3 regions of the Paenibacillus sp. JDR-2 genome follow, and region 2 is predicted to be linked to each of the others. Evidence: predicted binding sites of a transcription regulator. Region 2 holds the regulator's gene; each other region holds the start of a gene.

Region 1 (7,138 bases), 430 kb from region 2:
GCTGTAAAAGCTTCCGTCGCGCTTCAACGCAACAGGAAGAATCTCCGAATAACCGGATTCCAGGTCGCCGTCCATTAGCTTGGCCGTCTCCGCTTCAGCCGTAATAAGTCCACGGGTTTTGAACTTCTTCAGCATTCTCGCATTTACTTCGGCCCCGGATAACCCGTTAGATACCGCAAGCATCGGATTATGAACATGGAAATAAAGCACGCCCGCGGGCGATGCCGGCTTTCCAAGCCATTCGGAAGCGTGCGTAACAAGAACGTCGAGGTACGTGAGCATCTGCAGAGATAATCCAAACGCCACTTCTTCCAGCTTGAGCTGCGTTGCGCTGGATTTGTAATCCAAGACCCGCAGCAATAAGCCCTCTTCGGTCTCAGCCGCGTCTACTCGGTCAATCCGTCCGATAATCTCCATCGTGCCCCCGTTATCTAACGGAATGACAAGGGAAGGCAGCGTACCGTCCGGGCCAAAATCAACTTCAAGCCCTACCGGCTGGAACTGAGCCCTGCGGGAATGCTCGCTTAAAATAACCGCCGCTTGAGCAACGATTTCCTTCAGCTTGCGGGCAATGTATTGGAACCTGCCGCTGCTGAGCAAAATCTGCGATTGCAGCCTAGGAGCAAGCTCGTCAACGGCCTTCGCCGCCGCTTCGCGGATTTGCGCTTCCGGCATAGATCCCCAGCGCTGTCCGACGCCTCCAGCAAGACGGCTGAGCGCCGCGTGGAACAGCTGACCGACATCCGGCGCTTCAAGCCGGTACATCTGGCGTTCGCGCAGCCTTAAGCCATGAATGGCAAAATGCTGGAACGGACAGGATACGAATCTCTCCATCCGCGACACGCTTGCCTTCAGCTTCGTCCCATACAGCTGTTCTGCCGTTGTTGTCGTCAGCACCGTCTCCTGATTGGAGAAGCTTAACGACGCGTTCATAAGCTGCAGCTTGTCCTGCCATTCCGGCCGGATCGCGAACCAGTTATAGACATCCCACCAGAATGGCGCAATCTCGGACCCTTGCCGCCAGGCACGAAGCTCCGTGATCAAATAAGCAAGCGTACGCTGAGGATGCTCGATATAAGATCGCTGATCGCCCGTCTCCATTCCCGGAGTCGGCTCTCCCGCTTTCTGATAGACCGGTATGCCGGGAAAGAGCTGTCTCACCTGCCGGATCACTTCCGAAGGCAGCAGCGTTTTCCCTTCCTCATCCGCCTGCGCCCAACTGATCCACAAATGCTGGCTGGCCGTTGTCAGTGCGTTATAGATCAGGAAACGCTCGTCGAGCAGTCGGCGTCTTACGCCCGGCGCCATAACAAGCCCTTCTTCGGCTAGGCGTTCCCGCTCCTGCTCGGTCAGCACGCCATCCTCTTGAATGCGCATCGGCATCACGCCGTCGTTGGCACCAAGCACATAACAGATCTTTACATCCCCGGAACGCGTCCGGTCCATGCTGCCGATCAGTGCCTGATCAAGCGCGGGCGGTACCGCCGCAAGCTTCAGGTTTTCGAGCCCCGTCTCCACCATGCCGGCGAACAGCTCCGGAGGCATATCCTCGTCTCCGACCATTTCCACCAGCTGATCCAGCAATTGCATGACGCCATCCCATAGCTGGCGGTGCGATCTGGCACGCTGCGTACGTCCGGACGCACTGTCCTCGCGGCTCCAGCGTTCAAGACGGTCAGCCGCGTCCGCATGATCCAGCAGCTTGTACAACGCTTCGCACATGTCTTTGACGTTGGATGCTTTCTTCAAGGACTGCTCGAACCGGCGAAGCGGCGGTACGATCGCCTCTCTCGCCGCCATAATGGCCTGAAATTCCCGTTTAGCTTTTGCAGACGGCTCGGATACGGTATCCGGCTCATCCTCAAGGGACTGCTGCATAAACGGCTTCCATCTGGAACGGTCAAGCCACTTCCAGCCGTCGACCCCGGCTGCCAGCACATAGTTTTCCAAGCGGTCGAACAGCTCGCGGGACATGCTGCCGTCAATCGGGAATAGCAGCTCCGTCTTGATGCAGCGGAATACCGCTTCATAATGCCAGCCGTGGAGTACGGTCTCCAGCGCGGAACGGATAAATTCAACCAGCGGGTGATGGACCGTGTTATTCTTTTGGTCAAGGAAATAAGGAATCTCGTAATCGTCAAATATCGTTTGAATATAGTCGGTATATTCAGCCGCGTTACGCACCATAACCGCCATGTCGCGCCAGCGCAGACCCTCTTCGCGTGCCCGGCGAACCATATCCCTGGCGGCCGCTTCCACCTCGGCTCTTCTGTTCGCGGAGGCATGAAGGGATAAGCCGCAGGCCGGGCTGTCTACAGCCAGCATCTTTTTATCCGGAATAAGCATAGGAGTCCTTCCGCCATAATGCTTTTCCAAATGGGCCAGCATCGTGCTTCCCAAGAAGCGTGTCGGAGCTCCTTCACCCAAAACAACGGTGTCATACACAGATACGCCGGCTTGGGCGGCCAAAGCGGACAGCTTACCGTAAGTCTCGGCCGTAGGATGGAAAAGCTCAAGCTCATGCGGCATTTCGCCGTTATCGTAAGGACGGTCAAGCGTAAGCGCAACCGTCACCTCGGCGGAAGAAGCGATTAGCGTGCCAAGCGCATCGTATTCTTTTGGCGTAAACCCATGGAAGCCGTCAATCCATAGATGGGCTCCCTGCATCGCCGGCGCGTAGGCATAGCCTGCGATCAGCTGCGTCAAATAATCTTCCGAATCGATATAAAGACCAAGCAATTCCTGCTCAAGCTTGTCATAAACAAGCCGTAGATCATGCAGCTTCCGGTCCAGAAGCGTTGAGTCTTCTACAGATGCCGTTTTTTCCTTCAACAGATTGGCATCAATCCCGTAGCGCTTCCACTCGGTCAGCAATTCTCCAAGCCGCTCAATAAAACCCGGCTGCTCTGCCCCGCTCTGGAAAAGCTCAAGCTGCTTGCCAAGCCGGTGTATAATCTTGAACAGCATCATATGCTTGCCGTTATCGCTGATTGGAATTAAGGCGGTGCCGCCCGTCTCCTGCATGACGCGAAAAGCCAGACGGCGGAAGCTAAGCGCCTGGGCGCGAATCGTCCCGCTTAGCGACGTATCTTTCAAAAGCGCGTACTCCGTCTGGAAAGTAGCCTGTTCCGGGACCAGCATAATTAGCGGCGCTCCATCCGGTTCACCTTGCAGCTTGGCGCGGATTGCATCCAAACAATACGTTGTTTTTCCCGTTCCCGAGCGGCCAAGCACAAATCGAAGCCCCATCCTAACTCTTCCCTTCCGAATCTATCTCATAATCTATCATTCTACCATATCGCGGGTCCTTTTTCACCCGGACGACAAACGTATGTTCTGGAAAAAGCGCTATCTTTTTGACAAGAAAATATTGCAATACCTTAAATACCGAGTATAATACTAGGTAATATAAAAATCCGGATCGGAGGAACGGCAATGACCTCGGAAGAAACGCAATGGATTAACGATTATCTGGATTTATACAACTATGCCAAGCAAATCGGCGATCAGGAGTGGCAGCGGGACATTTCCCGTTCACTCGCCGGGTGGAAGGAACAAGCAAGCCAACAGGCTTTGTCAATGAAAGCCGCTGAGCTATGGAGAAAGTTTGACGTTATCAACCGGAAGATGCTTGATCTTTATCGGCAATTGAGAAATTCCGATGATTCTTCCGATCTGAAAACGTTACGGGAAGAGGTCTGGCTGCTGAAGCTTCAGCGTGTCGAACTGAGCCGTCAATTCAAAGAATCCTTCTAGCAAGGTGCAACGGCTCTCGCCTCTTATAAATTCTTAGTATAAAAAATAAAAAATCCCGCATGCGGATTTCCGCTCTGCCGGATTATGGGTTAGCAGACATGCAGTGAACTGCTCTGTCCATTATGGGAACCGCTGGGTACAGTCGTCTGTCTCTCAGCGTTACTTTTCTATTATACACTTCTATTAATCGATTGAGTATATCTATTTTTCGAACAAGCAGCCGTATGGATCCCTATCAGATCCATACGGCTATTTTTTATCATTTACTCCGCACTTCGAACACGGCAAATTTCAGGTAGTGTCCTTCCGATACGCCAAGCAGCTGAGGATGATCCTTGCCTGCAGCCCGCCACTCCACGAGACGCAGCAATTTGCCGGCATCGGATGCCGCTTCCTGAATGGTCTCGAGGAACAGATCCGGCCGCATATGATACGAGCAGCTGGCCGTAACGAGATAGCCGCCTTCGTTAACCAGCTTGAGGCCATGCAGGTTGATGTCCTTATACCCGCGGCATGCTCCTGCAACTGCGCTTTTGGTCTTTGCAAAAGCAGGAGGATCAAGGATAACAACATCCCAGGTACGACCGCCGCCGCTTAGCGGCTTGGAAGTATCCGCACCGGCACGGCTGCGCTCCGCACGCTCCTCAACGCCTTTTACCTGCGTGCGCAAATAATCAAAGGCATCCGCCACGACAAATTCTACGCGGTCCGCGAAGCCGTTACGCTCCACGTTACGGCGCGCTGTGTCGATAGCATGCTCGGATACGTCAAGGCAGGTTACTTTTTTCGCGCCGTATTTGCAGGCATGGAGAGTGAAGCTGCCGGTGTGGGCAAAGCACTCCAGCACGGTCGCACCGTCCCAATAAGGGAAGGTTACTTCTTTGCCGTTCGGATTCACCGGTACAAGCCTAGTGACTTCTGTATCCGTATCAGCAGGTCGGTTCTCAAGGCGAATGCCGCTGCGCGCACCCCAGCCCTTCATCAGAGGCTCGATAGAAGCGCGATTCTCGCGTTGATCGTAGAAATAGCCGGTCTTTTGGCCTTCCACGATATCGACTTCCAGCTTAAGACCATTCTCTTCAATCTCGAGAATCCTCGGACACTCCCCATACAGTACTCCGGTGCGAAGCTCTAGCCCCTCCAGCTGCCTAACTCCGACATCGCTCCGCTCGTAAATCCCTTTCGGCTGGAATACGTCAACAAGAGCTGCTACAAGCGCTTCCCGGCGAATATCCATTCCAAGCGTCAAAATCTGAACAACCAGCACGTCGGCGAAACGGTCTACCACTAGGCCGGGAAGAAAATCGGCCTCTCCGTAGACGAGCCGGCAATCGCGGTCCTGCACGAACCGGCTGCGATGCGCTTCGCATAGACGAAACTTCTCGCGGAAGAAGTCGGCGTCCATCTCTTCGAGCGGCTGATAGGAGACGACACGGACCGTAATCTGGGATTCAGAATTATAATAACCCGTCGCCAAATATTTGCCGTTAGAACCAACGATATCCACCAGCGCACCTGGCTCCGCTTCCCCTTCCAGCTTTTCAATTTCATTTGCATAAATCCATGGGTGGCCCGCTTCAAGACGTTTTCTGCGGCCCTTCTGCAGCCAAACTTTCGCTTTGCTCACTTCGTTAATCTCCCTCTCTGTTCCTGGCTTGTCATGCTTGTCTGAGCATATGCATATGTATCAACGATAACTTTTCATAAAAAGGAGAACCCTGCTATGCTCCATTCTATCCTTCTGCCAATGGCGATCGGCTTCACCATCTTTATAAGCGGGATGAAGCTGATGGAGCTGGCGCTGCATCGGTTAGCCGGCCCGTATTTGCAGCGTATTTTGCATCGCTCAACGGCGACCCCGATCCATGGCCTTGCAGTCGGCACGGCAACTACCGCCTTTTTGCAAAGCAGCACAGCCGTTACCGTTATAGCGATAGGGCTGGTTAATTCTGGCCTGCTTACCTTTCCCCGGACACTTGGCATTATCCTCGGAAGCAACATCGGTACCTGCCTGACGACCGAGCTTATCGGCCTGAGCTTAAATAAACTGTCCGTTCCTTTGCTTCTGCTGTCGCTGGCCGGCTGGCTGGCTACCGTACTGCTGAACGAACTTGGAATCTGGCCCAAGGCCCGGTCGTTCCGGCTGCTTGAGACCGTTCGCTCCTCAGCCGTCGCCTTAGGCGGTTTCAGCCTGCTGCTTGCCGGGATGGCTTTCATGCAGGCAATTGGTCCCGCCGTGCAGGAAAGCTCCCTATTTGGCTGGTTCCTTGAAAAATCAACAAGCAGCCTCTGGTGGGGATTAGCCGCCGGCGCGGTGCTGACAGCAATCGTCCACAGCAGTGCTGCTGTAATTGGTATTATTATGGGCTTTGCAGCCATCGGAGCAATGCCTCTCGAGCTTGGCGTTGCCATTGTGCTAGGCGCGAATATCGGCACTTGCGCCACCGCGCTGCTCGCATCCTTCAGCGGTTCAAAATCCGGCCAATATGTAGCATGGTCACATACCATCCTAAATGCTGGCGGCGCTTTGCTCTTCATGCCGTTCCTAGGCGAGCTGTCGGCTGCTTCAGGATGGTTCGCCCATTCCCCGGCCAGCCAAATCGCTCACGCCCAAACGATCTTTAATATTCTAAGCTCGCTGATTGCCTTGCCATTCTGCTATTTACCGACTTTCCGCAAGCTTCCGGTCTAATCAAACTTTACGCCAAGCAAGCTGAGGGCTCCCGCTACAATCCGGTTATTATTCTCATAGCCCGACTGCTTCTGGCGTCTCCAGGCTTCAAGCGGTTCAAACCATTCAACACCGCGGATTTCTTCCACCTGTGCCTGAAGGGATCCGCCAACCGCCTCAACCAAATAATAATGAACCTCTTTGTTAATGGTTCCCTTATTCGCATCATGATACTGATACTTGATTTGGTCAATCGGTTTAACGATAGCCCCGATCATGCCCGTTTCCTCGGCAATTTCCCTAAGCGCCGTTTGTTCGACCGTCTCCCCGGGCTCCATCTTGCCTTTAGGGAGAGACACTTTGCCATAACGGTCCTGTATCAGCTGAATTTGCAAAATTCCAGCCTCGTTCCGACGATAGACTACGCCTCCTGCCGAAATTTCAACCATTTCCGCTTCCCCCTTGCCTGCTTGACATTTGCATGCAACAACGAGGATTTCCCACTTATTCCGTTACTACAGAAATGAGCGTGAAATCCTCGTGCTTTATTACTATCTCTAAGCTCTCATCGCTTCTGCCGGTACATCGTCAAGTACGCGGACAAGCTGAGCGCGGCATTCATTGACGCCTGCTTCAGTAATTTTCACGCGGCAAAGCTTGCCGACAAGCGCTTCGGTTCCTTCAAACACAATCTGAATATAGTTATCCGAG
Region 2 (7,138 bases):
TGGGAAACGAAATAACTCCACTCTAGAAGGAGAAAACATGCGAGAGAAAACATTTAATACGACGGCTACCATGCTGGAACGCGCCGTATTGGTCAGCCTGGTTACCCCTAATATTAAGCGTGGCATTAGCGACCCGGAGCATTCGCTCGAAGAGCTGGTTGCGCTTGCCGAGACGGCGGGGACCGAAGTGCTGACTACGATGGTGCAAAATAAAGAAGCTCCCGATACTAAGTGGTTTATTGGCAAGGGGAAGGTCGAAGAATTAAGAGCAATCGCCGACGAATTGGGAGCAACCACGGCGATTTTTGACCAAGAGCTGTCCGGTGCGCAGGTTCGGAATCTGGAAGAAACGCTGGATCTGAAGATTGTGGACCGGACGCAGCTTATTTTGGATATTTTCGCGCAACGGGCGAAGACGCGCGAAGGGATCATTCAGGTTGAGCTGGCACAGCTCAGCTATTTGCTTCCGCGTTTGTCGGGCCACGGCAAGAATCTGTCGCGGCTTGGCGGCGGGATCGGAACAAGAGGCCCCGGTGAATCCAAGCTAGAGACAGACCGGCGGCATATTAGAGGCCGTATTACCGATCTGAAGGCACAGCTGGATGAAGTGGTCCGCCACCGCAAGCTGCACCGGGAGAGAAGGAAGAAATCCGGCGTTATTCAGGTTGCGCTCGTAGGCTATACGAATGCCGGGAAATCTACGCTGCTCCGGGAGCTGACAAGCGCTGATGTTTACGTTGAGAATCAGCTGTTCGCCACTCTTGATCCGACTTCCCGTACGCTTGAACTGCCAAACGGCCGCGAGGTTGTTTTGACGGATACGGTTGGTTTTATTCAGAACCTTCCTCATGACCTTGTGGCGGCGTTCCGCGCGACGCTGGAGGAAGTGCTTGAGGCTGATCTGGTGCTCCATGTCGTTGACGGCAGCTCGCCAATGCGCGAGGAGCAGATGAGAGTTGTGGAACAGATTCTTGGCGATCTTGGAGCTGCGGGTACGGCTAGCTTAACGATCTATAATAAAAAAGATCTATGTGAAGTAAATCATGTGGAATTGCCGACATCAGGCACGGATACGCTTGTTATCAGCGCTTATCAAAAAGATGATCTTGAGCTGGTGCGGAATAAAATTCAGGATAAATTGACCGGTGACACGGTTACCTTTACCCTGCCGGCCGATCGCGGCGACCTCATTGCGCTTGCGTACCGCAGCGGGGAAGTAGTGGGCAATGATGTGAGCGAGGATGGTGAATCCTTGCGTCTGACCGTGCAGGTAAGCCGCCAGGCTTATGAACAAAACGGTTATAAGCTTCAGCCGTATTTAGAATAATAGAATTAGGTTATGTTAACTTAAGGGAGAGACAGGCTTAGAATGAGTTACAAAATGCAAGAAGACAATGAATCCATATGGAACGAACTTGAAAAATTAGCGGACGGAGCGGAGGAGCTGGCAGCAGGCCAGCTTCGTTCCATTGACCGTATTGCCGAAAAAAATCAGTGGAAGGTGATCCGTGCGTTTCAGCGGCATCAGGTCAGCGATTTTCATTTTACCGGCTCAACGGGGTATGGCTACAATGACCGGGGCCGCGAAGTGCTTGATCTGGTCTACGCGGATGTATTTGGAGCAGAAGCGGCGCTTGTGCGTCCGCATTTCGTATCTGGTACGCACACCATCGGGTGCGCGTTATTTGGCGTGCTCCGGCCGTGGGATGAATTGCTGTACATTACAGGCAAGCCGTATGATACGCTGCACAAGGTAATTGGCAAGCCCGGAGACGGGACAGGCTCCCTGCAGGATTGGGGCGTTCGTTATAACGAAGTAGCTCTGCACGAAGACGGAAGTCTCGATTGGGCCGCTATTGAAGCAAGCATTAACGAACGGACGAAGGTTATCGGCATTCAGCGTTCGAGAGGCTACAGCTGGAGAGCTTCATTTACAGTTGCCGAGATCGGTGATATGGTTCAGCGCGTGAAACAGATCAAGCCGGATGTGCTTGTATTCGTTGATAACTGCTACGGGGAATTTACCGAGCTTCTTGAACCAACCCAGGTTGGCGTTGATCTCATGGCGGGCTCGCTTATCAAAAATCCGGGAGGCGGTCTTGCTTCGACCGGGGGATATATCGTTGGTACTGCCGCTGCCGTGGAGCAAGCCGCTTTCCGACTTACTGCACCTGGCATCGGAGGCGAAGTTGGCGCGATGTTGGACACGCTGCGAGGTATTTATCAAGGCTTGTTCCTGGCACCGCATCTGGTTGGACAAGCTGTTAAGGGAAGCGTCTTTGCATCAGCAATGTTTGAACAGCTTGGCTTTGAGACGAAACCTCATTGGTCCGAGCCTCGTACAGATCTCATACAGGCTGTCCGTTTTGGCGGTGCGGAGCAGTTGATTGCTTTTGTACAGGGCATTCAGAAGGCTGCGGCGGTAGATTCGCATGTTGTGCCTGAGCCATGGGACATGCCGGGTTATGAGCATCCGGTTATTATGGCAGCTGGGACATTTATTCAGGGCGGAAGTCTTGAATTGTCTGCGGATGCACCTATCCGTGAGCCTTATATCGCTTATATGCAAGGCGGTTTGACGTTTGCCCATGCGAAGTTTGGTGTTCTTACAGCGTTACGTCGACTCATAGACAACGGGCTTATCACAATTAAACGTAATTAAACCTAACACACCTTGACACGTTTTTGGTAGGGCGTTATGATAGGTGTATAAATGAGCGACTGGAAGGTTGATGCGACATGGGTGACGATATTCGTAGAAACATGGCCTTATTTCCGATCGGTATCGTAATGAAGCTGACGGATCTAACGGCGCGTCAAATTCGTTATTATGAGCAGCATGAATTGATTGTTCCCGCCAGAACGGCGGGCAACCAGCGACTGTTCTCTTTTAATGATGTGGAACGGTTATTGGAAATTAAGGCGTTGATCGAAAAAGGCGTTAATATCGCCGGCATTAAGCAAGTCATGAATCCGGTTTCAAAAGAATCGGACGATGCAACAATCGTAAGCGAGCAGTCCGAAGTGAAGCGCAAGGAGCTTTCCGACGCGCAGCTGCACCGCCTTCTCAAGCAGCAATTGCTGGAGAAACGTCCTGGCCAGGCTTCGCTTATTCAAGGTCAGTTGTCCCGTTTCTTGAACAAGCGTTAGCATGTCCTTTTAATTAAACGAACAGGGTAAAGCGTATGCTTTCGAAGTAAGAATAGCTTCGCAATTCTTTGGCTGATGCTTACGAAGCAAGAATTGCTTCACAATTCTTTAGGTTGATGCTTTCGAAGTAAGAATAGCTTCGCAATTCTTTTAAAGGAGATGAATGCTGTGAGCTACACAAAAGAGGATATTAAACGCATTGCGGAGGAACAGAACGTTCGATTTATCCGTCTTCAATTTACCGATTTGCTCGGTACGATCAAAAACGTAGAGATTCCGGTAAGCCAGCTTGATAAAGCATTGGATAATAAAATGATGTTTGACGGATCTTCCATTGAAGGTTACGTTCGTATCGAAGAATCTGACATGTACTTATACCCTGATTTGGATACTTGGGTAGTATTCCCATGGGTTGCGCAAGACCGCGTTGCCCGTCTGATCTGCGATATTTATATGCCTGACGGCACTCCGTTTGCAGGCGACCCGCGCGGTATTCTGAAGCGTGCGCTGCAAGAAGCGGAAGAAATGGGCTTTACGGCGATGAACGTTGGTCCGGAACCGGAATTCTTCCTGTTCAAGACGGATGAACGCGGCGAGCCTACAACCGAGCTGAATGACCAAGGCGGATACTTCGACCTTGCGCCAATGGACATGGGCGAGAACTGCCGCCGTGAAATCGTACTGACGCTGGAAGAGATGGGCTTCGAGATTGAAGCTTCCCACCATGAAGTTGCTCCAGGTCAGCACGAAATCGACTTTAAATACGCGGATGCGATCAAAGCCGCAGACCAAATTCAAACGTTTAAGCTTGTTGTTAAGACGATTGCTAGACAGCATGGCCTCCATGCTACCTTCATGCCGAAACCGCTATTTGGGGTAAACGGTTCGGGTATGCACTGTCACCAATCGCTCTTCCAAGGCAGCACTAACGTATTCTATGAAGAGAAGGATCGTTTGGGTCTTAGCCAAACCGCACGTTACTACATGGCGGGTATTCTCGAGCATGCTCGTGCGATGGCGGCTATTACGAACCCTACAATCAACTCGTACAAACGAATGGTTCCAGGTTATGAAGCACCTTGCTACGTAGCTTGGTCGGCGAGCAACCGTTCGCCAATGATCCGTATCCCGGCATCCCGTGGTCTTAGCACGCGTATCGAGGTTCGAAACCCGGATCCGGCAGCTAACCCTTATTTGGCTCTTGCCGTAATGCTGAAAGCCGGCCTTGACGGCATCAAGAACAAAACGGCGCTTCCGGCGCCTGTAGATCGCAACATCTACATCATGACGGAAGAAGAGCGTTTGGAATCCGGCGTGCCAAGCCTTCCTTCCGATCTGAAGGAAGCGCTCGACGAAATGCTACGCAGCGACGTTATCTGCGATGCACTGGGCGAACACGCTCTGGCTCACTTCTATGAGCTGAAAGAAATTGAATGGGACATGTACAAAACACAAGTTCATCAATGGGAACGCGATCAGTATCTGACGCTGTACTAGGAAGGAAATCCCTTGGCGCTCTAAGCGTCCGGGGATTTTTTTCTATCTCCTAATCAACGATGGCGGGCTGGCGGGAATAACGTTCGCAAGAATGATGTACACGATAAGATTGCAGGGGATAAAGAGGAGGAACAGCAGTCTTACAAACAAGGAGGAAAGATTGAAGTATTCGGCAATTCCACCGCAAACTCCGGATATGGATTTATCGAATAAGGATCTCGTTAATTTCTTCTTCACTCTTAACCACCTCATGACAAAAAGATTAAGTCATATGATAATACCATAATCAGGAAAATAAAAAGAGGCTGTTCTCCCTAACCGAATTTGAAATCGGATTAGGGGGAACAGCCTCTTTTATGCTAAAAAGATTAGTGGAAGTCACGGAACAAGCCAACTACTTTACCAAGAATGGTCACATTGTTCAAACGGATCGGCTCCATTGTAGAGTTCTCAGGCTGGAGGCGGATATGATCCTTCTCTTTGTAGAAGGTCTTAACCGTCGCTTCGTCATCTTCCGTCATGGCTACTACGATATCGCCGTTGTTGGCGGTCTGCTGCTGGCGGACAATAACATAGTCGCCGTTATGTATGCCGGCTTCAATCATGCTGTCGCCCATGACATTCAGGATGAATACTTCATCGTCGCCTACGAAATGTGCGGATAACGGGAAGTACTCTTCAATATTCTCAGTCGCCGTAATCGGCACGCCTGCCGTTACTTTGCCGACGATTGGCACTTGAGCCACAGCGGGGAGGATAATGCCGTCAACACCGTCTTGATCCAAAATTTCGATCGCCCGAGGTTTCGTTGGATCTCGTCTGATCAGGCCTTTCTTCTCTAGCCGATCCAGATGGCCGTGAACGGTGGAGCTTGACGCCAGGCCAACCGCTTCGCCGATTTCGCGAACAGATGGCGGATATCCTTTGTCCCGAACCTCATTCTTAATAAATTCAAGAATCGACTGTTGGCGGTTCGAAATCTTAGACACGTGAATCACTCCAATATAATATTTGAAGAAAATTATAGCATAGAACCGGAGTTCGTACAAACATAAGTTCTTAAAAACAAAAGTTCGCATTTTTTATTGACTGCAAACATTTGTTCGTGTTATTCTTGGGGCATAAGAAAACAGAACAAACGTTCGGGGAGCGATAATAATGATCATGAATCCGTCTTTTTATAAAAGTATCCATAAGGAAGAAGCCGCTAAATCGTTCATACTGCGGGGTCAACAAATTCAGCGTCATGCTTTTAAACTTATTGTTTGTGCTGCAGTGTTCATTCTTCTTTTTACCAGCTTCCTCATGATGCGTACAAATGCATCGTCCAATCATATTCAAGAGGCTGCAGCTAATGAGCAGACGGTAATTGTTACGGCGGGGGATACGTTGTGGGGAATTGCAGATCGTTTTACTGAGGGTTCCAAGGACATTAGACAGTACATATACAAGATTAAGGAACGTAACCAATTAAGCTCGGTAGAGCTTCGGCCAGGACAGGTATTAATTATTCCTCAATAGTCTAAATAATCGAAAGGACAGGTAATTCGGACACAGGATGTTCGAAATTACCTGTCCTTTTATCATTCTTCCATCATTGCCTTGACAATTGCTCGCGTTAAAAGTCAAAATAGGTAAGAAGGATGAGTAATAAGCAAATGAGGTGAAGGCAGTGGAAGAAGTCATCGCGCGAATTAATGAATTATCCCGTAAAAATAAAACGGTAGGTTTGACTGAAGAGGAAATTGCGGAACGTGCCGTATTGCGTCAGAAATATTTGGAGAATTTCAAAAGGAATTTCCGCCAGCAGTTGGATTCAATTGAGATTGTAGACGGCGATCCAAACGATGTTGCTCATTAATTAGGTTTTACAACTATATAACTAGCGTTGGCGTCGTTCCATGAACGGCGCCTGCAATATACAATAGGAGGAATAAGCTTGTCACGCACGTGGGAGCGCAAAGTGCGCAAAAATACGAACCAAATTAACAAAGCGCGTAAAAAGCACGGAGCATCGCAGATTGGCACTTCATCAGCACCCAAGGTAGACCGTTTTACCGGTCGCAACTACATATTCCCGATTGTGCTCATTTTGTTGATCAGTATGTATACGGTTTTCGTTACGACGGATCCATCCTTTGAACCTTCGTCTATGTTCTGGGTAACGATCGGCTGCTACATTTTCCTGGCGCTTATTTTCTTCTTGCGCCGTCCTTACATTTCAATCGGCAAGGATTATATCCAAACCCGTAAAATGACGGGGGACAAGCAGCTGCATGTATCCAACATTAAAGGCATCAGCGTTCAGAGCGGTGCTGTAGTTATCATGCAGCAAAAAGGCGCAAACTGGGTATTCTCGCGGCTTCTCAACCGTTATCCTACGGATGAGATCAGCAGCAGACTGCAGGATTTCGCCAAAACACACAATTTGCCTTTTGAACAAAAATAGAAACAGAGTAGGAGAGTTATGCGAATTATGGGGAAGCAAGCC
Region 3 (7,138 bases), 3.0 Mb from region 2:
CCGGAGTTAATTGAAGCGATCCGCCGTAAAGCGGATGAGGTGGGCATTGATATCTCCAATTATTTGATCGGAGCCAATTTTGCCGGTAAAAGCGAAGCGGAATTCGAGCAAGAGATTGAACGCGTTATGCGGGAAGTGGACATTGCGGCTAAGCTTGGCGTTCAATTGATGCGCCATGATGTGGCATCTTCACCGGATACGTCGATCCGTAATTTCTACAACGAGCTTCCTAAGCTGGCAGAGGCTTGCCGCCGGATCGCCGATTACGCGGCTACGAAGGGAATTACAACAACGGTTGAAAATCACGGTTATTTCCTTCAAGCCAGCGATCGTGTCCAGGCTCTCCTTCATGCAACGGACCGGGACAATTTCAGAACAACCCTGGACGTCGGCAACTTTGTCTGCGTGGACGAGAATCCGGTTGTTGGCGTCTCCAATAATATCGAGTACGCCGCTATGGTACATATTAAAGATTTCTATGTGCGTCATCCCGAAAGCGAACTTGGCGACGGCTGGTTCCGTTCCACCCGCGGCAATTATTTGCGTGGGGCTATTGTAGGCCAAGGCGATATCGACATGCGCCGTGTGCTTGGCATTGTGAAGGAATCCGGGTACGACGGTTATATTTCCATTGAATTCGAAGGCTTGGAGCCATGCCGTTTTGGCGTGCAGCAAGGCCTCAATCAATTGAAGAAGATCTGGCAATCGTTGTAATGACAGGTGGACTAATCATCATTATTTTAAACAAGGGGCGCGGCATTGCTGCGGTCCTTTTTTTGTGTGTTGCGTGAGGTGGACAATTTGTGAATTCTTAAGTAATTTTGTTTCCCGCTATTCGGATTTAACATAAGGAGTGTATAATCACTACTAGAAAAAGACAGGAATGTAGGTGGATACCATGCTGTCACTAAGAGATCACTTTAAACACGAGCTGTTCGTGAATCAAAATAGTGAACTGACACAATTTTTGTTAAACCGGATTTTGAATATGAGATCGGAATTCGTCTGCATCACGACTTTCCATGACGGCGAATTTATTTACGCCAACGATTCCGTTGTTCAAAGATTGGGCTATAGTGACGACGAGCTGTTCAAGCTGAATGTTTTCGATCTAGGGATATGGACGAATGCAGAGGAGCGGGATAACGTCATGTCGGCTCTGATGAATAGCGGACTGATCCAGGATTTAGAGATAGAAGTCAGAGACAAGCAGAATGATATCGTAACCTGCGTGCTGAATCTGGAGCTGATCAACATCTTGGCGAAGCCGTGTATTCTGATTGCGGGCAGAGACATCTCGATTGTGAAAGCCCTCGAGAAAAATAAATACGATGAAATGAAAGAGGAGCTTCTGCAGACGGTTCGTTCGGTGAACGGCTTTGTGATTCAAATGAAGAAGAGAGAAGACGGCGAGCTTTATTACGTCCTGGCCGAAGGGAAAATCGCGGAGGAGCTTGGTTATACAACGGCTAACAGCTATGGCAAAACCGTCAGAGAAATATTCCCTTTCCTCTACAAGACGGAGGGGCAATACTATGATCGGATTCTCCAGGGGGAAACGATCAGCTTTGAAACCGAGCTGCATGGAAGAAGCTTATACAAGACCTTAATCCCGTACTATAAAAAGGGCCGCGTTACAGGAATTATCGCAACGGCCGTAGATATTTCCGAGCGAAAAAACATTGAAAAGATGCTGCGCTTGTCGGAAATGAATGCGGCGCTTGGCGAATTGGCTGTTGGCGTGGCGCATGAGATTAGAAATCCGCTGACGGGCATAAGGGGATTTGTACAACTTTTAGGCGAAACACTGAAGAGGTATGGCATTGAGAAAGAGCAGCGTTATGTCGACCTCATCCAGACGGAGCTCTCCCGGATTAACGACCTGGTAAGCGAAATGCTATGGCTCCGCAAGCCTAAAGAGAGCAGTATGGAAACCATCGATATGTTGAAGCTGGTAAACGATATTCTTCCCCTCATCCAAGTGGACACGAATATGAACAATATCCAGATGGACACTTACGGGGTTGTTGCCGGCAGGTCGATTAAAGCCAATGTCGCTCTCTTGAAGCAGGTCATTCTGAATTTATGCAAGAACAGCATAGAAGCAATGGAATCGGGAGGCAGGCTGGTCCTTGGGCTGCGGGAAGCGGATCATACCGTTACTTTGTTTGTTCAGGATTCTGGGCCGGGAATTCCGCCTGACGTAATGGACAAGCTGTTTACGCCGTTTTTCACGACCAAACAGTCCGGAAATGGCTTAGGGCTGTTTATCTCCAAGCAGATTATTGTTGAAATGGGCGGGGAGCTGACGATACAGACGGGCCTACCAGGAACGGTCGTGTCCGTTACTTTTCCGGTGGAGATGGAATAATACTGAATAAGATAAAGAAAGAGTATTTGATCATGCAGGATCAAGTGCTCTTTTTTTAATGATAAGAGTTTATCACCTGGATTCCAATTATTGGGGGGAATTGATTAATAGTTGAAGTTTACGTATAATATAGGAACAAACGTTCCTGTGTAATGAGAGGGGATTGCCATGGCTGTCGAAATCAGAGATATCGTATCCAAGAGTATTCTAAGCGAAGCAAAGGGTTACTTGGATATCGGCTTTACCCATTCCCTAAATCCATATAGCGGGTGTTCGTTTGCCTGCAAATATTGCTATGTGAGAGAAATGCCGATCCAGAAGTTCAAGCAGATTCCATGGGGAGAATGGGTGGACATTAAGACAAATGCCGCGGACATTTACCGGAATGAAGTGAATAAGCTGCGCCGGAAAAATAAGCCGATAAATATTTTTATGTCCTCGGCAACGGATCCTTATCAGCCGATCGAGCGGGAAGCGGGGATTACCAGGCGGATTTTGCGGGAAATGCTGGAGGCTCCTCCCGATCTGATTCAGATTCAGACGCGCAGTCCGCTTATAAGGAAGGACCTCGACCTTATCGTGTTGCTCAAGGACAAATGCGAGGTTCTTGTATCGATGACGGTAGAGACGGACCGCGAGGATATGAAGCGGCTGTTTGCCCCCTACGCACCGGGAATTAAGCTGCGGCTGAAGGCTCTGAAAGAGTTGCATGATGCCGGAATTACGACACAGGCTGCGATTTCTCCGGTGCTGCCGTTTACGCCGGATTTTCCAAAGGTACTGAAAGGTATAGCAGACCGGATCTGGATCGATACGCTTTCTATCGGGGATGGCTCCATGGGGAGAAGGTCCAAGCGTTTAGGCATGCCTCAGCTGTTTGAGGACCATGATCTGACGGACTGGTACCGGAGCGATATTCATTCCAGGGTCGAGACGTACTTTCGGTCTTTCTATCCGGGCGAGATGATCCATGTCTCGAAGAGCGAAGCTTTCCCGCTGAATTAAGCAACAAATTAATAGCCCTTTCCGTATTTTTGTTACCACAATAGAATGTATAATGAAAACAGAAATTCGAAGAGGGGGCCATTATTAATGTTGTTGGGGAAAAATTCGAAGCTGGTCATGATCGGAGACTCGATTACGGATTGCGAACGGGCTAGACCTAGGGGAGAAGGGCTGTTTGGAGCAATCGGGAAAGGGTATGTTTCGCTGGTCGATTCGTTGCTGACCGCAGCCTATCCGGAGTTAGGCATTCGCGTGGTAAACATGGGGACAAGCGGCAATAACGTCCGGGATTTGACGGATCGCTGGGAGACGGATGTTCTGGATCTTCAGCCGGATTGGCTGTCTATTATGATTGGCACGAACGATGTATGGAGGCAATATGATTTGCCCGCTCAGACCGAGCAGCATGTCTACATAGACGAATACGAAGAGAAGCTGGAGACTTTGGTGGAGCGTACCAGGCCAACGGTGCAGGGACTTGTGCTGATGACTCCGTTCTATCTGGAGCCGAATGAAGCGGATCCGATGCGCAGAACGATGGATCAATACGGTCAGGTTGTCCAAAAGCTAGCATCCAAGTATGATGCTCGATTCGTGGATACGCAGGCGGCGTTTAACAAGGTTCTAGGGTCTATTTATCCGGCAACTCTAGCCTGGGACCGGGTTCATCCCAATATGTCGGGTCATGCCGTGCTTGCCCGGGCTTTTCTGCAAGCGATTGAATACGATTACAACCGCGGGTTATAGTCTTATACAACTCAAGCGTCTATACGATGATTACGGTGAAATAAAAAGGACCACTGCTGGCAGTGGTCCTTTCTTTGTCGTTCTTTTAATGCGCCCGGCTTGGTTTAGCCTTTTTTAATTCTTTATGGCCATTCGGATTCGACGATTTGTTAAGCTCCGCAATCAGCTTGTCGCCTTCAACGTCCAGGTTTGGAAGAATGCGGTCCAGCCACTTCGGCATGCCCCATGCTTTGTCGCCAAACACCGCCATAATAGCCGGAACAAGCGCCATGCGGACGAAGAATGCGTCAATAAGAATACCGATGGTGAGAGCAAAGCCGATTTGCTTCAGCATAATATCTTCGGTCAGAATGAACCCGGCGAAGACGGATACCATGATAACGGCTGCCGCCACAACGACGCGGCTTGCCTGCTGATAGCCTTCAACCACGCTGGAGCTTCCTTTGTGGCCGTGGACGTAAGCTTCGCGCATGGAGCTGACAAGGAAGACTTGATAGTCCATCGCAAGGCCGTACAGGATACCGGACACCATAATCGGCATAAAGCTGAGAAGCGGGCCGCCGGTATCGAAGCCGAACAGATCATGCAGCCAGCCCCATTGGAATACTGCCGTTGTAATCCCGAAGGTAGCGAGGATACTAAGCAGGAAGCCGATAGTTGCTTTCACCGGAACGATAATGGACCGGAATACGAGCAGCAGAATGATCAGCGACAAGATCAGAATGATGCCGATATAGAGCGGGAATACCTCAGCCAGCTTTGCCGACATATCGATGTTAATCGCGGTGAAGCCGGTAACGCCTAGCGTCACTTTGTTGGATTGAGAGATGCTTGAGTTGTGATCGCGCAAATCCTGGACGAGATCGTTTGTTGCTTTGTCTGTCGGACCCGATTTCGGAATAACGCTGATAATGCCAATGTCTCCGGTTTGATTGATGCCCATTGGATTAACGAGTGCGACATCTTCATGCTGCTGGATGTCTTGCACAAGCTTGCCTAATACTTCAGGGGTAATCTTTTCGCCTGAGCTTGCAGGCTCCGCGACCAGAAGCAGCGGTGAATTATAGCCTTCGCCGAAGCCGGCAGAGATCGCATCGTAGCTCTGTCTAGTTGGCGTATCCAGGTTAGCCGTATCCCCGGAAGGCATGCCCAATTTCATTTGGGCTGCAGGGATAGCGGCTGCACCCAGGATAACGATTACGCCAACAATCACGAGCCAGCGGCGTCGTACAACTCCGTTCGCCCAGCGGTGTGCCGTGCCTTGACGGGAAACACCAGCTTGTTCGTTGTTTTTCTTCCGTGCTTTCTCGGAGACGATACGTTCGCCAACCAGACCAAGCAATGCTGGAAGCAAGGTCAGGGCTACAAGGACGTTAATGAAAACACTTGCCGCAGCGACAAGCGCCATAGCGGTCAGGAAGTCGATATTCATAACAACCATGCCGCATAACGCGATAATAACGGTTAACCCGGCGAAAAATACCGCGCTGCCCGCAGTACCAACCGCTCTGCTTGCCGCTTCGCGCGCGCTTAAGCCCTGATCCAGGATCATGCGGCGCTGGCGGTTAACGATAAACAAGGAGTAGTCGATTCCGACTGCGAGGCCAACCATCATGGCAAGCGCAGGCGTGATATCGGTCATCGGAATAAATTTGGAGAGGGAATAAGCGCCCCCAACGCTGATACCTACACCAAGCAATGCGGTTACGAGCGGAAGACCGGCCGCAACAACAGAACCAAGCGTTATAAACAGAACAACGGCGGCAACAACAATACCGATGCCTTCGGTAGCGCCGATGGCCGGCTTGCCTACAAGCGTGTCGCTTGGCAAGGCTTTGATTCCCAGGTTCGCTTGCTCAACGTCGGTAACCGAAGCAACGACGTTGTCGATAACCTCTTGTGGCAGCGACATTTGCTGAACGGTGAATTGGAATTGGAACAAAGCGACATTGCCGTCGGCGGAAATCATAACGCCGGGTACCGGATTGCCGTCAACGATCAGCGGTCCGTACGATGGCTGATCAGTGGATGCAGCCGTCTGGTTCGACTCCGCCGCGCCTTGTTCAGCATTGCCGGCAGTTGCGGCGTCTCCAGCTTGCGCAGTGCTATCTTCGGCTGTCGCGCTGGATGCCTGAGCCATTTTAGCTGGATTAATGACATATTCAATGCTGTATACATCGTTAATAGCTTTCGTAACCGCTGCTATACGATCGGGCGTATCCAGCCGTTCGCCTTTCGGCGCGGTAAATACAACGCTTGCTTGCCCGCCGGAAGCTTCAGGCAGTTCTTTTGCCAGCTGATCCAGCACCTTTTGCGCTTCCGTGCCTTTGATCTTCATCTCGGAGCTGGTGTGAATGCCGTTAATGCCGATCAGGGCGCCAACAACGCCAAGAATGGCAATCCAAGCAATGATAAAATGCCAAGGCTTGTTATAAGCGGTTTTGCCTATTTTGTACAGGAAAGTCGACATAACAGTGTGGTTCTCCTTTTATATAGGGAATATGATCTAAAAACCGTTTTTCAAATAACCAAACATGTTGTCTAAATATTGATCGAGCGGGATAGAGTCCGGCGACTCTTCGCTTGATTGACCGGGGAACCGGATGTTGCTGTTGCCATATAGCATCGGAAGCGCGGCGCCGTAAGAAGCGCCAACGAGCAGCTGTATATAGCCCTTTGCATAGTTGTCTTCGAACAGATCAAGCAGCAATTGCTCGGCAAGACCTTGATGGCTATGAAGAGCGCTGAGAATGTAAGGCTCCAGGGTAGGGTGCTGTTTGGACAGCTTCACGAGCTCGCGCGTTTTTTTGAACAGGCCTGCGGTAAGCTCCATCCGGACCAAATGCTCCATAACCTCAAGCGGAGTGGAGTTCTCCGTCAAGTTCTCAATGAGCTGTTGAACCTCATCCACGTTGTTGAAGGCGGAAGCCCCCATAACAACCGCTTCTTCCTTGCAGGAAAAATGATTCGCAAACGTTCTTCTCGAATACCCCGCGCGCTGCACAACATCTTCCA

Evidence for each region. Region 2 encodes LexA, which represses DNA repair genes until DNA is damaged. Its sites were predicted from a motif close to CGAACATATGTTCG; they were not measured.
Region 1: the regulator LexA is predicted to act here: its motif matches at 3,325-3,338, upstream of addB (helicase-exonuclease AddAB subunit AddB).
Region 3: the regulator LexA is predicted to act here: its motif matches at 2,504-2,517, upstream of PJDR2_RS26455 (SPL family radical SAM protein).

The regions. Positions count from the first base shown of each region.
Region 1 covers NC_012914.1:2,600,782-2,607,919, reverse strand. The annotation lists gene addB (helicase-exonuclease AddAB subunit AddB) at 1-3,249, opposite strand, end outside; gene PJDR2_RS11305 (hypothetical protein) at 3,436-3,756, shown strand; gene PJDR2_RS11300 (class I SAM-dependent rRNA methyltransferase) at 4,016-5,383, opposite strand; gene PJDR2_RS11295 (Na/Pi cotransporter family protein) at 5,480-6,448, shown strand; gene PJDR2_RS11290 (NUDIX hydrolase) at 6,445-6,876, opposite strand; gene mtaB (tRNA (N(6)-L-threonylcarbamoyladenosine(37)-C(2))-methylthiotransferase MtaB) at 6,985-7,138, opposite strand, start outside.
Region 2 covers NC_012914.1:3,033,928-3,041,065, forward strand. The annotation lists gene PJDR2_RS13270 (AAA family ATPase) at 1-15, shown strand, start outside; gene hflX (GTPase HflX) at 38-1,327, shown strand; gene PJDR2_RS13280 (aminotransferase class I/II-fold pyridoxal phosphate-dependent enzyme) at 1,370-2,662, shown strand; gene PJDR2_RS13285 (MerR family transcriptional regulator) at 2,740-3,150, shown strand; gene glnA (type I glutamate--ammonia ligase) at 3,319-4,647, shown strand; gene PJDR2_RS32460 (PspC domain-containing protein) at 4,690-4,899, opposite strand; gene lexA (transcriptional repressor LexA) at 5,016-5,636, opposite strand; gene PJDR2_RS13300 (LysM peptidoglycan-binding domain-containing protein) at 5,806-6,168, shown strand; gene PJDR2_RS13305 (DUF896 domain-containing protein) at 6,320-6,508, shown strand; gene PJDR2_RS13310 (hypothetical protein) at 6,587-7,096, shown strand; gene PJDR2_RS13315 (HAD family hydrolase) at 7,124-7,138, shown strand, end outside.
Region 3 covers NC_012914.1:6,044,505-6,051,642, reverse strand. The annotation lists gene PJDR2_RS26465 (sugar phosphate isomerase/epimerase family protein) at 1-714, shown strand, start outside; gene PJDR2_RS32155 (PAS domain-containing sensor histidine kinase) at 899-2,371, shown strand; gene PJDR2_RS26455 (SPL family radical SAM protein) at 2,540-3,376, shown strand; gene PJDR2_RS26450 (SGNH/GDSL hydrolase family protein) at 3,464-4,123, shown strand; gene PJDR2_RS26445 (MMPL family transporter) at 4,209-6,593, opposite strand; gene PJDR2_RS26440 (TetR/AcrR family transcriptional regulator) at 6,630-7,138, opposite strand, start outside.